Regions from separate parts of the Caballeronia sp. ATUFL_F1_KS39 genome, predicted to be linked through region 2. Evidence: riboswitches for the same ligand, from Rfam matches in the RefSeq annotation. Region 2 holds a riboswitch; the other holds the start of a gene.
What was found. Region 2 has a riboswitch for thiamine pyrophosphate ahead of thiC (phosphomethylpyrimidine synthase ThiC). Riboswitches for the same ligand answer to the same signal wherever they lie in the genome.
Positions count from the first base shown of each region.

Region 1 (7,525 bases), on a different contig from region 2:
GTGCCGGTGGGCGAAGACGTCGCGCGCAAGCACGTCGACGTGCAGGATCACGGTCTCGACAAGGCGCTCGATCACGTGCTGATCGAGAAGTCGAAGGCGGCGATCGAGAAGGGCGAGCATGTGTCGTTCATCCAGCCGGTGCGCAACGTGAATCGCACGGTCGGCGCGATGCTGTCCGGCCTCATCGCGAAGACGCACGGTCACGACGGCCTGCCCGACGACTCGATTCACATCCAGTTGAAGGGCACGGCGGGCCAGAGCTTTGGCGCGTTCCTCGCGAAGGGCGTGACGCTGGATCTCGTCGGCGACGGCAACGACTACGTCGGCAAGGGCCTGTCGGGCGGGCGCATCATCATTCGCCCGACCAACGACTTCCGCGGCAAGTCCGAGGAAAACATCATCTGCGGCAACACGGTGATGTACGGCGCGATCGAAGGCGAATCGTATTTCCGCGGCGTCGCGGGCGAGCGCTTCTGCGTGCGCAACTCGGGTGCGACGGCGGTCGTCGAAGGCACGGGCGATCACGGCTGCGAATACATGACGGGCGGCACGGTGGTCGTGCTCGGCGAGACGGGCCGCAACTTCGCGGCGGGCATGTCGGGCGGCATCGCGTTCGTGTACGACCCGGAAGGCGCGTTCGCTGGCAAGTGCAACAAGTCGATGGTCGCGCTCGATCCGGTGCTGCAGCAGGCCGAACAGGAGCGCACGGTGGATCGCACGCTGTGGCACGCCGGCAAGACCGACGAAGCGCTGCTCAAGGGGCTGATCGAGCGTCACTTCCAGTTCACCGGCTCGCCGCGCGCGAAGTCGCTGCTGGAAAACTGGGATTCGGCTCGCCGTCAGTTCGTCAAGGTGTTCCCGACCGAGTACCGTCGCGCGCTCACCGAAATGGGCGCGAAGAAGGGCAAGGAAGCGGTCGCGGCTTAAGCCTCGTTCAATCAGACAGACGCGCGCTCCGGGAGCGCGCGATCCTCACCAAATACAGAGAAAGAAATGGGCAAGGCAACCGGTTTTCTCGAGTTCGAACGCCGCCACGAGGCGTACGAAGCTCCGCTTACCCGCGTCAAGCATTACAAGGAATTCGTCGCCGCGCTGACCGATGAAGACGCGAAGGTTCAAGGCGCGCGCTGCATGGACTGCGGCATTCCGTTCTGCAACAACGGCTGCCCGGTCAACAACATCATTCCGGACTTCAACGATCTCGTGTTCCAGCAGGACTGGAAGAGCGCGATCAACGTGCTGCATTCGACCAACAACTTCCCGGAATTCACGGGCCGCATCTGCCCGGCGCCGTGCGAAGCGGCGTGCACATTGGGCATCAACGACGATCCGGTCGGCATCAAGTCGATCGAGCACGCGATCATCGACAAGGCTTTCGCCGAAGGCTGGGTCGTGCCGCAACCGCCGAAGCACAAGACGGGCAAGAAGGTCGCCGTCGTCGGTTCGGGGCCCGCGGGTCTCGCGGCCGCGCAGCAACTCGGACGCGCGGGCCATGAAGTCGTCGTGTTCGAGAAGAACGATCGCATCGGCGGTCTGCTGCGTTACGGCATCCCCGATTTCAAGCTGGAGAAGTGGCTGATCGATCGCCGCATGCGTCAGATGGAGGCGGAAGGCGTGTCGTTCCGCACGAACGTGTTCATCGGCAAGGATGCGCTGCCGGAATACATCGCGAATACGGCGAAGGAAACCATCACGCCCGACGAGCTGAAGGAACAGTTCGACGCGGTCGTGATCGCGGGCGGCTCGGAAACGCCGCGCGATCTGCCGGTGCCGGGGCGCGAGCTCGAAGGCATCTACTACGCGATGGAATTCCTGCCGCAGCAGAACAAGGTCAACGCGGGCGACAAGCTGCCGGATCAACTGCTCGCGAAGGGCAAGCATGTCGTCGTGATCGGCGGCGGCGATACGGGTTCGGATTGTGTGGGCACGTCGAATCGTCATGGCGCGAAGAGCGTGACGCAGTTCGAACTGCTCGCGCAGCCGCCCGAGGAAGAGAACAAGCCGCTCGTGTGGCCGTACTGGCCGATCAAGCTGCGTACGTCGTCGTCGCATGAAGAAGGTTGCGAGCGCGACTGGTCGGTTGCGACGAAGCGCTTCGAAGGCAAGAACGGCAAGGTCGAGAAGCTGATCGCCGTGCGCGTCGAGTGGAAGGGCGGCAAGATGCAGGAAGTGCCGGGTTCCGAGTTCGAGATGAAGGCCGATCTCGTGCTGCTCGCGATGGGCTTCACGCAGCCGGTGTCGCCGGTGCTGGATGCGTTCGGCGTCGAGAAGGATGCGCGCGGCAACGTGCGCGCCGCGACCGAAGGCGACAAGGCGTATTACACGTCGGTCGATAAAGTCTTCACCGCCGGCGATATGCGTCGCGGGCAGTCGCTGGTCGTCTGGGCGATTCGCGAAGGACGTCAGTGCGCACGATCGGTGGATGCGTATCTGATGGGATCGAGCGAGTTGCCGCGGTAAGCGTCGCTCGACGCTTCATGCAAAAAGGCCACGCGATTGCGTGGCCTTTTTGCTTCTGAGCGCGGACGGGTCAAACCTCCGCCATCGCCCTCTCGATCTCGATCTTGTAATCATGGAACATCGCGACCGACTCGCGATGCGCCACGCTCACAATCGCCGCCTTCGGCAGCCGCTCGACCAGCATGTTGTAGATATGCAGCTCGTTCTCGGCGTCGAGCGCGCTCGTGGCTTCGTCGAGGAACACGAAGTCCGGCTTGTGCAACAGCACGCGCGCGGCAGCAAGCCGTTGCTGCTCGCCCGGCGACAGACTCCGCGCCCAATGCGCGCTTTCCTCCAGCCGATCCGCATACGCCTCGAGATTGCACAGACGCAGCGCGTCGCGCGACTCTTCATCGCTGAACGTTCCGCCCGCCGACGGATACGAAAGCGCCGCGCGCAACGTGCCGATCGGCAGATAACTCATCTGCGGGACGAACATCATCTTCGCGTCGACGGGCGCGTCGATCGTGCCGTCGCCGAACGGCCAAAGACCCGCGAGCGCGCGCATCAACGTGCTCTTGCCCGAGCCCGATGGACCGACGACCAGCCAGCGCGAACCCGGCTCGATCGACACGTTCGCCACGCGCGAAAGCGGCGTGCCGTTGGGCAGCGCGAGCATGAGCCCGTTCGTCGTGAGCGACGGCGTGCTCGTGTAGTGCAGGTTGATGCCGCCGCGCTCCGTCGCCGGCGACGTTTCTTCGCGGATATGCGTCGAGCGCATCACGCGCTTGAATTCGCGCAGACGATTCACGGTCGCGCGCCATTCGACCAACGTCGAATAACTGTTGATGAACCACGAAAACGAATCGCTGACCGTGCCGAACGCCGATGAAATCTGCATCAGCACGCCAAACGAAAACGCGCCCGCGAAGTAGCGCGGCGCGGCGACCATGATCGGGAAAATGATCGCGATCTGCCCGTAGAACGACAGCACGAAGGTCATGCGCTTCGTGTACTTCATGATCATCCACCAGTTGTCGCGAATGCGCTGGAAGATGGTCTTTGCGTTCGCCGTTTCGGTCGCGATGCCGTCATAAAACGCAATCTGTTCGGCGTTCTCGCGCACGCGGATCAGGCCGAAACGGAAATCGGCCTCGACCTTCTGCTGCTGATAGTTGATCGACACGAGCGGATGCCCGACCTTCTGGATGATCAGCGAGCCGAGAATCGCGTAGAGCGCGGCGGCCCAGACCATATAGCCCGGAATCGTGATCGGCGTGCCGCCGAGCGAGAAGGTCAGCGCGCCCGCGATGGTCCAGAGAATCGTGATGAAAGTGACGAGCGTGACGAGCGTCGAAAGCAGATCGAGCGAGAGCGAAAGCGTGGTGGTGGCGAAGGATTGCAGGTCGTCGGAAATACGCTGGTCGGGGTTGTCGGCGAGGCGGTCGCGCTCGATGCGGTAGAACGCCTTGTCACCGAGCCATTGTTCCAGAAAGCGGTTGGTGAGCCATTGACGCCAGCGAAACGCGAGCATCTGCCGCAGATATCGACCGTACACCGCGAGCAGGATGTACGCGAACGCGAGGCCCGTGAAGATCAGCAGCAGATGCGGAAAGTCCTTGACGTTCTTGTTCTGCAGCGCGTTGTAGAAGTCGGCGTTCCAGCTGTTGAGCCGGACGTTGATCCACACAACGGTCATGTTGATCGCGATGATCGCGACGAGAAGGCCCCACGCGAAGCCGCGCTCCTCCGACACCCAGTAGGGCTTGATGAGGCTCCACGCCGAGACTTCGTCGGCCTTCTGCTGCGTGCTATCGGTATGCGTGTTGGTCATGAGCTTCCTGCTGATGCGCCTCGTGGCGCCCGATTGTTACGTCCGCGGCCGGGCCGCGCGCGGCGTTTTCCGGCTCCGCAGATTGTTCCGGGGTTCGCTTAACGCTCACTTAATTTCGGGCGATCGTCCTGCGAACCATGTTCGCGGCATTGTGCCAGAGTGCCGCCGCGCACGATAAAAGGCGGGGAATCCCGGTTTGCAGCGCCTTCGCCTTTCATGTTTTAATGACCCTCGACGAAACAGGGGTGCTTCGCGTGCATCGGCGGCCGGAACGGTCGGCAGCGCGGCGAGGCTGAGAGAGACCCTTTGCACCCGATCCGGGTAATACCGGCGAGGGAAGTTTCCGGAGACCGCGCGAGCCTCGCGCCATTCCTCCAGTCTCTTCCAGTCCTTTCTTCGCGCCCGGCGCGCTTCATGCGCTGCCGAGCCGGTCTCTCCCGCTGATTTCGTCCTCGTGATGTGGCGCCGCGCCAGCACGATCGGGATCGCGTCTTTCGTCTCCATCGTGCAGCGCAGCGTTACGCGTATGGAGACATCGAATTGATGAACAGAATCGATCAGGGCGCCGCGCGCCGGCCGGATTTCGCCGTCGTCGGCGGCGGGCTCGTCGGACGGCTCGCCGCCTGGCAACTCGCGGGCGCGGGCCACGACGTCGCGCTTTACGAACGCGGCGACGCCGCCGGCACGCAGTCGGCCGCGTGGGTCGCCGCCGCCATGCTCGCGCCGCTCGCGGAAGCGGCGAGCGCGGAGCCGCTCGTCGTCGGGCTGGGGGCGGCATCGCTCGAACGCTGGCCTGAACTCATCGCGCAATTGCCCGAGCCGGTTTTCTTTCAGCGCAACGGCACGCTCGTCGTCTGGCACGGCGCGGATCGCGCCGAAGCGCCGCTCTTCGAACGCCGTCTCAAGGCCAATTCGCCCGCCGATCTGCTCGACGGCGGCTTCGTCAAGCTCGCGGGCGCGCAAGTCGCGCAAGCCGAACCGGCGCTCGGAACGCGCTTCGCGCAGGGCTGGCTGCTGCCGAACGAAGGCCAACTGGACAACCGTCAGGCGCTTGGCGCGCTCGCCGCCGGACTTGCCGCGCGCGGCGTGCGTACGCACTGGAACACCGCCGTCGATGCGATGCCCGACGCGCGCTGGATCATCGATTGCCGCGGCCTCGGCGGCAAGCCCGCGTGGCCCGCGCTGCGCGGCATTCGCGGCGAAGTCGCGCGCGTGCACGCGCCGGGCATCGGGCTGACGCGGCCGGTGCGGCTCTTGCATCCGCGCTATCCGCTCTACATCGCGCCGAAGGAGAACGATCTCTACGTGATCGGCGCGACGGAAGTCGAGGGCGAGGACATGTCGCCCGTGAGCGTACGTTCGGCGCTCGAGCTGCTGAGCGCCGCGTTCGCGGTGCATCCGGGTTTCGGCGAGGCGCGCATCCTCGAACTGAACTCGCATTGCCGGCCGACCTTGCCGGATCACCGGCCGGCGATCGTCTGGGACGGGGCGCGGACCTTGCGCGTGAACGGCTTGTACCGGCACGGCTTCATGATCGCGCCCGAAGTCGCGGATGCCGCGTGCCGTCTCGCCGACGCGCTCGCTTCCGGCGATATCGCCGATGCCGAGGCCTTCTCCGATTTCCGCAGCGCCGCGCGCTGGCCCGAACTGCTGCACGGCGAGTTCGCGGTTGCGCCAGCGCTCTAGTCATCAGGAAACAACCATGAACATCCACATCAATCAGCGCGTCTTCGATTTGCCCGACGCCACCACCGTCACCGACGCGCTCGCCGCGTTCGGCGCGAAACCGCCGTTCGCGGTCGCGCTGAACGGCCAGTTCGTCGCGCGCGGCGAACACGCCACGAAAACGCTCGCCGCCGGCGACAAGCTCGACGTCGTGTCGCCCGTCGCGGGCGGCTGAACTCCGAACCGAAGGATCGAACCATGACCATTTCCACCGCCGACGTCCTCACGCTCTACGGCGAGACGTTTCCGAGCCGCGTGCTGCTCGGCACGTCGCGTTATCCGTCGCTGCAATCGCTTTCCGACTCCATCGACGCCGCTCGGCCGGGCATGGTCACGGTCGCGCTGCGCCGTCAGTCGGAGACCGGGGAAGCCGGCTTCTTCGATGTGCTCAAGCGCCACGGCGTCGCGCTTTTGCCGAACACGGCGGGCTGCCAGAGCGTCGACGAGGTGCTCACGACCGCGCACATGGCGCGCGAGGTGTTCGAGACGCCGTGGATCAAACTGGAATTGATCGGCGACGACTACACGCTGCAGCCCGATCCGATCGGCCTCGTCGAAGCGGCGGCCAAGCTGATCCGCGATGGCTTCAAGGTGCTGCCTTACTGCACGGAAGATCTCGTCATCGGCCGGCGTCTGCTCGATGCCGGCTGCGAAGCGCTGATGCCGTGGGGCGCGCCCATCGGCACGGGCAAGGGCGTGACGAATCCATACGGGCTGCGCACCTTGCGCGAGCGTCTGCCGGATGTGCCGCTGATCGTCGATGCCGGTCTCGGCGTGCCGTCGCATGCGTGTCAGGTGATGGAATGGGGCTTCGATGGCGTGCTGCTCAACACGGCCGTCTCGCAGGCAACCTTCCCGCCGCAGATGGCGCGCGCGTTCGCGCTCGGCGTCGAAGCGGGGCGCACCGCGTTCCTCGCGGGCCCCATGGCCGAGCGCGACAGCGCGCAGGCGAGCACGCCGGTCGTCGGCATGCCGTTCTGGCATCAGGACGGAGGCGCGGCATGAGCTTGTTGAATCGTGAAGTGTTCTGGCCGCCGGCGGACGAGCTGACTGAAGTCGCCGAGCGGATTCGCGCGCGTCTCGGCGAATGGCCGACGGCGGAAACGCGCTGGCGCATCTGCCTGACCGCGCCGGAATCGCCGCAGGCGAGCGACATCATCGTGTTCAACGAGCCGCACGATGTGGCCGCGAACGGCGCCGCGGCAATCCTCGAAGCGCATGGCGATCGCGTCACGCTGCGTCGTGGCGACGAGCGTTTCGCGCTCGAAGGCGAATGGTCGGATGATTGGCTGTCCGCGCTCGCCGCTTTCCTCGACTGCAACTTCGAGCCGCACGACGCGCTGACGCTCGCGCTCGCCTGGCGCGCGGGCGATGAGAACAAGGACGACGCGTGGCCCGTCGAATTCGCGACGTTTCCGCGCGTCGCCGATCTGCCCGCCGCGCCCGAAGGCGGATTCCCGGCCTGCCCCGATCGGCTCGGCCTGTATCCGGTGCTGCCGAGCGCCGACTGGGTCGAGCGCGTGCTCG
Region 1 is NZ_JALQDZ010000022.1:25,349-32,873, reverse strand. It holds gene NCR93_RS12415 (glutamate synthase-related protein) at 1-927, shown strand, start outside; gene NCR93_RS12410 (glutamate synthase subunit beta) at 994-2,460, shown strand; gene NCR93_RS12405 (ABC transporter ATP-binding protein/permease) at 2,531-4,273, opposite strand; TPP riboswitch at 4,505-4,629, shown strand; gene NCR93_RS12400 (FAD-dependent oxidoreductase) at 4,817-5,959, shown strand; gene thiS (sulfur carrier protein ThiS) at 5,976-6,173, shown strand; gene NCR93_RS12390 (thiazole synthase) at 6,197-7,003, shown strand; gene thiE (thiamine phosphate synthase) at 7,000-7,525, shown strand, end outside.
Region 1: linked by a shared signal. The riboswitch ahead of NCR93_RS12400 (FAD-dependent oxidoreductase) and the one ahead of thiC (phosphomethylpyrimidine synthase ThiC) in region 2 are both predicted to bind thiamine pyrophosphate.

Region 2 (7,525 bases):
GCCTGAACGAAGAGCAGCGCGCGCAACACGCGCTCGACGCGAGCCGCGCCGACCAGCGCATCTCGACGCTGTGCGTGGGCGCGTTGTGCGCCCTCAACATCGTGCTATTCATCCTGCTGTTTCGTAATCTCGGCATTCAGCTCGACAAGCAGGCGCGCGTGCAGAAGGCGCTCATCACGCAGCAGGAAGAGCTCGATCAGCTCGTGTTCGCGCGCACGCGTCAGCTCGAGGCGCTCGCGTGGCACTTGCAGTCCGTCAGCGAAAACGAGAAGACGGAGCTCGCGCGCGAACTGCACGACGAACTCGGCTCGATCCTCACCGCGAGCAAGATGGATGTCGCGTGGGTGCGCGGCAAGCTGAAGGACAGCGAGCCCGCGATGGCCGAAAAACTCGCGCGCGCGCTCGGCAATCTGGATCAGGGCATCGCGTTGAAGCGCCGCATCATCGAGGACATGCGCCCGACGGTGCTCGCCAACTTCGGTCTCGTCACGGCGCTGCGCTCGCTCGCCGATGAAGCCGCGCAGCGCAACGGCTGGAACGTCGAATTCGATCTGCCGGGCGAGGACGTGAAGCTCGGCGAGGCGATCGAAATCGCGCTTTTCCGCGTCGCGCAGGAGACGCTCACGAACGCGGCGAAGTACGCGCACGCGAGCCGTATCCGCGTGGCGCTGACGGTCGATGAAGCGAACGTGTCGCTCTCGATCACCGACGACGGCATCGGCATTCGGCCGCAGGATTTGAAGCGCACGCAGACGCATGGGCTCGTCGGCATGCGGCAGCGCGTGTCGGCGCGCGGCGGACGCTTCGAGATCGAGCGCGCGACGCCGCGCGGCACGGCGATCAGCGTGTCGATGCCCCGCGAGCGCAGCGCCGATGCGCCGGTCGTCGCGGCATCCACGTAGGACGGCGCCGACACGAAATGCGGACGACGCCGACACCAGAATCGCATGCGTGCCTACATCCGCGAACGATGCGCTTTTTTATGATTGATCACACCGGTAAGACAGGACGTCAGCCAGGCGCCCGTCGACCACACACGATGCGCGAACCGTTTTTCCTGTCACGCATTTCAACTCCAAGGGGAATACACATGACTCGACTCATCGCTCTACTCCTCATCGCCGGCAGCGCGGCTCTCGCAGGCTGCAACACCGTTTCGGGAGCCGGTCAGGACATCTCGAAGGGCGGCCAGGCCATCTCGAACTCCGCGGAGCAGCACAAGTAATTCACGAGGCGCGCCGCTTCGCTGCGGCGTTCCCGCTCAGGCGTTCCATAGCGTTGACGTAGTTCTCTCTCTTCCCGCCACCTTCGCGTGGCGGGATTTTTTTTGTCTTTGGAGCCGTTCGTGTGTCGTCCAGGCCGCTCGCGGCGTCCCACGGGTCACGCGTCATTCTCTGCACAATGACGCCGATGACCCAGATCCCCTTCGCTGCGATAGAGTTCGCTCATCTCGATGCCTTCCTGAGCGATGATGCCTGGCTTCAGACATCGGGATTCACAGCGCAAACGGAGACACGAATGGCCAAAGTAAAAGTAGCCGGGTTCGGCGTTTCGCTCGATGGCTTCGCCGCGGGAACCGGTCAGAGTCTGGAACATCCGCTCGGGGTGCGGGGCCCGGAGCTCTTTCAGTGGTTTTTCCCGACGCAGACGTTTCGGCGGATGCAGGGAAAAGACGACGGCGAAACCGGTGTCGATGACGACTTCGCCCGGCGCGCGATGGACGGATTCGGCGCGTTCATCCTCGGGCGCAACATGTTCGGGCCGATTCGCGGCGAATGGCCGGATGAACAATGGAAAGGATGGTGGGGTGAGGATCCGCCCTATCATGCGCCGACTTTCGTGCTGACCCATTACCCGCGTCCGCCGATTCGGATGCAAGGCGGGACGACGTTTCACTTCGTCTCGGACGGCATCGAGGTCGCGCTGCAAAAGGCACGCGAAGCGGCCGGCGCGAAGGACATCAAGATCGGCGGCGGAGCGGCCACGGTCAAGCAATACATTCAGGCCGGCCATGTGGATGAAATCCACCTCGCTTTCGCGCCGGTGGCGCTCGGGCAAGGGGAATCGCTCTTCGACGGTCTGGATTTGCGCGCTTTGGGATATCGGACGGTCGAGCACGTTCCGACGGAGCGGGCCACGCACATCGTCCTTGCGAAGTAGCTGCGCGCGATACGAAAAGGCCCGGCCGATTCTTCCGGCCGGGCTGTGCGGTTCATGCCTTATTGCGTGTCGGGCAGTTCGAGCGCCGGCTGCTGCGTGTTGCCACCCTGCGCGACGAGCACGCGAATCTTCTCGGGCACGAGTTGCGTGGCTGCAGTTCCCGAAGGCAGCGTCGTCACGAGCCAGTCCGCGTTGTTGACGAGATCGAACGACGCCGATTTATAGACCGGCGTCTTCGAGCCCGGCAGCGTCGCGATCAGTTGATACGTGCCGCCGGAGACGTAGATCGAGTCTTGCGTCGTCGCCGGTACGGCGTTCTTGTAGGCCACGCCCGCCATCGTCGGGCTGACGGTCGAGATGTTCGTGCCCGGCGCGACGAGATAGATGTCGAGGTTCGGCGCGTTCGTCGATGCGTTGAACGCGCGCACGCGTGCGCTGCTCGATAGCAGGCCCTTGTCGAACGGATCGTCGATCACCGCGATCGACGGCACGAAGCCCGCGTCCGGCAGCGCGATCACCGTGTATTCGTGCCCTTTCGCCGCGTTCGAGATGGTCGTGTCGGTCGCGAGTTGCGTCGTCGTGTTGACGGCGGCGTAGGAAAAGTTGTGCTGGCCCGTGTCGATGTTCGCGAAGTTCGTCACCGCCTTATAGGCGAGATTCGGCTGCAGGATCTTGCTGTTGTCGTAGAAGTCGACGTTCGGGCCGCTCGGGATCGCGTGGATGAAATGGACTTGCGGCTGAGTGACGCCGATTTCCTTGCTGACGTCATCGGAGCTTCCGCCGCAAGCGGAGAGCAAAGCGGCGACGGCGGCAAGCGCGGCAGCGGTGCGGATGAGCTTCATGGTTTCACCTTCCTTTGTTTTGATTTGATTTGATCGGCCACATCGTCATCCGGGTCCGGACGATTAGGCATCCGCAGGACTTTGCGCGCTCGCTCGCCGGGCCCGATTCGGGTTTCCCTCTTGCCATTTCGATCGATCAGATTTGCCGTCGAAGTGGCGCATGCGTTGAGCAATGAGCATGCCCCGAGACGGTGCGACGATGGCGTGTATCGGCCGCTGAGGCCCGTCCGGAAAGGGTTTCGGATTCGTTAGAGGAATTGCTCGGGATGCGCGAAGACCCCGCGCGGTGCTGCATCGATCAATGCAGCGTCGCCGCGTGACGAGAAGCGGTTTTTACAAGGATGGTGCGTTCAGAGAAGCCCCCGCCGCCGCTGATCAAACCAGAACGACAGCCCAACGGAAAGCAGAATCACAACGGTCGCAATCAAGGTCCATTGCGTGACGATTTCCCCGAGCAGCAGCGCGCCCAAACCAACCGCCACCACCGGATTCACATAAAGACAACTCGTCGCGACGATCGTGCTCGTATTGCGGATCAGAAAGTTATACGCGACATAAGCGGCCATCGAACCGATCACAACGAGATACAAAAACGAGAACCCCGCGCCGACGCCGACGCTCGTCAACCGCTCGCCCGATGCGAACGCGATCGCCGTCGCGATCAATCCGCCCAAACCGATCTGCAGCGCCGTCGACATCAGCAGATCGGAAGGCTGCGGCAGGCGCGTCGCCAGATGCGCGCCGCCCGCCCAGAAGATCGCTGCGCACAGAATCGCCAGCGTGCCGACCGTCGAACTCGGCGAGGGATCGCCGTGATTCAGCAGCACGATCCCGAGCAGACCCAGCGCCACCGCGAACCACTCGCCTTTCGCGACGCCGCGTCCGCTGAGCGCGGTGAAGATCGTCGCGAAAAGCGGCACCGTCGCGACCATCACGGCGGCCGTGCCGGTCCCCACGGTCCGCATGCCGTAAGCCATCATCCCGCTCGACAGACCTTCCAGCAACGTGCCGACGATCGCCGCGTTGCGCACTTCCCGCGCGCTGGGCCACACCGACTTGCGATGCACCGCGATCAAGAATAGCCCGATGCCCGCGAACAGATTGCGCAGCCCGCCGAGCATCAACGGCGGAAAAGATTCGAGCGCGAGATGGATGCCGAGATACGTCGATCCCCAAACGAGATAGACGACCGTCAGCGCAAGCGCGACCTGCCCCTTGAAAGAGCGCGGCGCGCGAAACGGAAAACGGTCAGGGAAGCTGAACGGCAGGCGCGGCGGAGGCAGAGCGGACATGCATCACTCCGCGGCGACGGCTGCGCGCCGGAGAAAAACGGGCAAAACCAGACAGAACGACATGGCGTAAAGCAAAGGGGAATGGCGCGAGGAAGGACCGCGCGACCTTCGGGAAAACCCGGAAATCCGCGGCGCCCGACATTATGCAGTAAGCGCTCGCATCCATCGGCTCATTTTCGGGATGGTTGCCAAGACGCCACGCCGCGGTGTAACGTGTCGGCTGCTAACGCGGGGGTCCTGCGTTGCACATCGCGGTTTCGTGCGGTTTCATCGGCGAAGCGCTTCGTGTGGCGTGGGTGAGAAATACCCTTTGAACCTGATCTGGATAATGCCAGCGCAGGGAAGCGTTCGGGTTCCATAGGCCGCAGTCCACGCCACTTCAACCGAACCCGTACCTTTCCATCTCGTTCCTCCCTGTTTAGCTCCTGAGTCACCACGAGCTACGACATCGCTCGTGCTGAAAAAAATCGTCCCTTAGGAGATCAAGCACATGAATGCCAACCCGAAGTTCCTCTCGGAAAACGCCGTCGTCGATGCCGCCGCCATCGCGCCGCTGCCGAACTCGCGCAAGGTCTATGTCGAAGGTTCGACGCCCGACATCCGCGTGCCGATGCGCGAGATCACGCAATCCGACACGCCCGACGGCTTCGGCGGCGAGAAGAATCCGCCCGTCTACGTGTACGACACGTCGGGCCCGTACACCGACCCCGACGCGCAGATCGACATTCGCAGCGGTCTGCCCGCGCTGCGCGGCGCGTGGATCGAAAAGCGCGGCGACACCGAGGAACTGAGCGGCCTGTCGAGCGAGTTCGGCCGCGAGCGCGCCGCCGATCCGAAAACGGCCGAACTGCGCTTTCCGGGTTTGCACCGTCATCCGCGCCGCGCGCTCGCCGGCAAGAACGTCTCGCAGATGCACTACGCGCGGCAAGGCATCATCACGCCGGAGATGGAGTACATCGCGATTCGCGAGAACCAGCGTCGCGCGGAGTATCTCGAAAGCCTGCGCACGAGCGGCCCCAACGGCGAAAAGCTCGCGAAGATGATGGGCCGCCAGCACGCCGGACAAGCCTTCGGCGCGGCGGCGTTCGGCAAGGACGCGGCGAAGGAAATCACGCCTGAATTCGTGCGCGAGGAAGTGGCGCGCGGCCGCGCGATCATCCCCGCGAACATCAATCACCCGGAAAGCGAGCCGATGATTATCGGCCGCAACTTCCTCGTGAAGATCAACGCGAACATCGGCAATTCGGCGGTCACGTCGTCGATCGGCGAGGAAGTCGACAAGATGACGTGGGCGATTCGCTGGGGCGGCGACACGGTCATGGATCTGTCGACCGGCAAGCACATCCACGAAACGCGCGAGTGGATCATCCGCAATTCGCCGGTGCCGATCGGCACGGTGCCGATCTATCAGGCGCTCGAAAAGGTGAACGGCAAGGCCGAAGACCTGACGTGGGAAATCTTCCGCGACACGCTCATCGAGCAGGCGGAGCAAGGCGTCGATTACTTCACCATTCACGCCGGCGTGCGCCTGCAATACGTGCCGCTGACCGCGAACCGCATGACGGGCATCGTGTCGCGCGGCGGCTCGATCATGGCGAAGTGGTGCCTCGCGCATCACAAGGAAAGCTTCATTTACGAGCACTTCGAAGACATCTGCGAAATCATGAAGCAATACGATGTCTCGTTCTCCCTCGGCGACGGCCTGCGCCCCGGCTCGATCTACGACGCCAATGACGAAGCCCAGCTCGGCGAACTGAAGACGCTCGGCGAACTGACGCAGATCGCGTGGAAGCACGACGTGCAGGTGATGATCGAAGGCCCCGGCCACGTTCCGATGCAGCTCATCAAGGAAAACATGGACCTGCAACTGGAATGGTGCGACGAAGCGCCCTTCTACACGCTCGGGCCGCTGACGACCGACATCGCGCCGGGTTACGACCACATCACGTCGGGCATCGGCGCTGCGATGATCGGCTGGTTCGGCACCGCGATGCTCTGCTACGTCACGCCCAAGGAACACCTGGGGCTGCCGAACAAGGACGACGTGAAGGAAGGCATCATCACGTACAAGCTCGCGGCGCACGCGGCCGATCTCGCGAAGGGTCATCCGGGCGCGCAGGTGCGGGACAACGCGCTGTCGAAGGCACGCTTCGAATTCCGCTGGGAAGACCAGTTCAATCTCGGTCTCGATCCGGACAAGGCGCGCGAATTCCACGACGAAACGCTGCCGAAGGATTCCGCGAAGGTCGCGCATTTCTGCTCGATGTGCGGCCCGCACTTCTGCTCGATGAAGATCACGCAGGACGTGCGCGATTTCGCGGCGAAGCAAGGTGTCAGCGAAAGCGAGGCGCTCGCCAAGGGCATGGAGACGAAGGCGATCGAGTTCGTGAAAAAGGGCGCGGAAATCTATCAGCCGACCTGAAGCTTCTGACTCGCTGACAACGGCCTGTCGCACAGCGCGTGCGGCAGGCCGTTTTTTATGTGTGCGCCGGGCGCAAAGCCTTGTCGGGCCTGAATGAGCGGTTCATCCGACGATTCGGGCATCTTTTCTGCTGGTTGAGTGCGTGAACCGGCGCAAATGCGGCCGAGCCGCAGCCGATTCATCTCATCTTCGAATTGGAGAGTCGACATGAAAATCATCAAACAGATCGGCGCCGCTGCAATGATCGTCGGGTTTCTGGGAGGACTGACCGCTTGCGGCGACATGACCACGCGTCAACGGGATACGGCTATCGGCGCCGGCGTCGGTGCGGCGGGCGGCGCGGTGATCGGCGGCAGCGCGCTTTCGACGCTCGGCGGCGCGGCGGTCGGCGGGATTATCGGCAATCAGGTCGGGAAGTAGCGCGAACATCGTCTGAACGACGCAACGGACGCGTTTCGCCGCCATCAACGACGCGCTGTTTCATTTCTGTTACATAAAGGCGCGCCGCAATGCTTTTTCACATCACGCGGCGCGCCTCCCGGTTGTCGTTCGACTAAGCTGCTTCTTAAGGGGCCAATTTCATTCGATCCCACGTCCCGCAAGCCGTAACGCAAGGAGCAGTGCCATGATTTCCGCCCGCAGCATGTCCGGACCCGGGACGGCCGCCGCAGCGCTCGCCGCCGGGCTTCTTCTCGGCGGATGTTATTACCCTTACGGTTATCCGGCTTATCCAGCTTATCCGCCCGCGCCTTTCGTCGGCGCGACCTACACGCAGCGGGAATTTGCGTTGCCCGCGTCCGGCACGGCGG
Region 2 is NZ_JALQDZ010000005.1:32,501-40,025, reverse strand. It holds gene NCR93_RS04900 (sensor histidine kinase) at 1-902, shown strand, start outside; gene NCR93_RS04895 (entericidin A/B family lipoprotein) at 1,091-1,225, shown strand; gene NCR93_RS04890 (dihydrofolate reductase family protein) at 1,519-2,160, shown strand; gene NCR93_RS04885 (DUF4397 domain-containing protein) at 2,220-3,002, opposite strand; gene NCR93_RS04880 (EamA family transporter) at 3,353-4,294, opposite strand; TPP riboswitch at 4,515-4,655, shown strand; gene thiC (phosphomethylpyrimidine synthase ThiC) at 4,785-6,716, shown strand; gene NCR93_RS04870 (YMGG-like glycine zipper-containing protein) at 6,957-7,136, shown strand; gene NCR93_RS04865 (hypothetical protein) at 7,342-7,525, shown strand, end outside.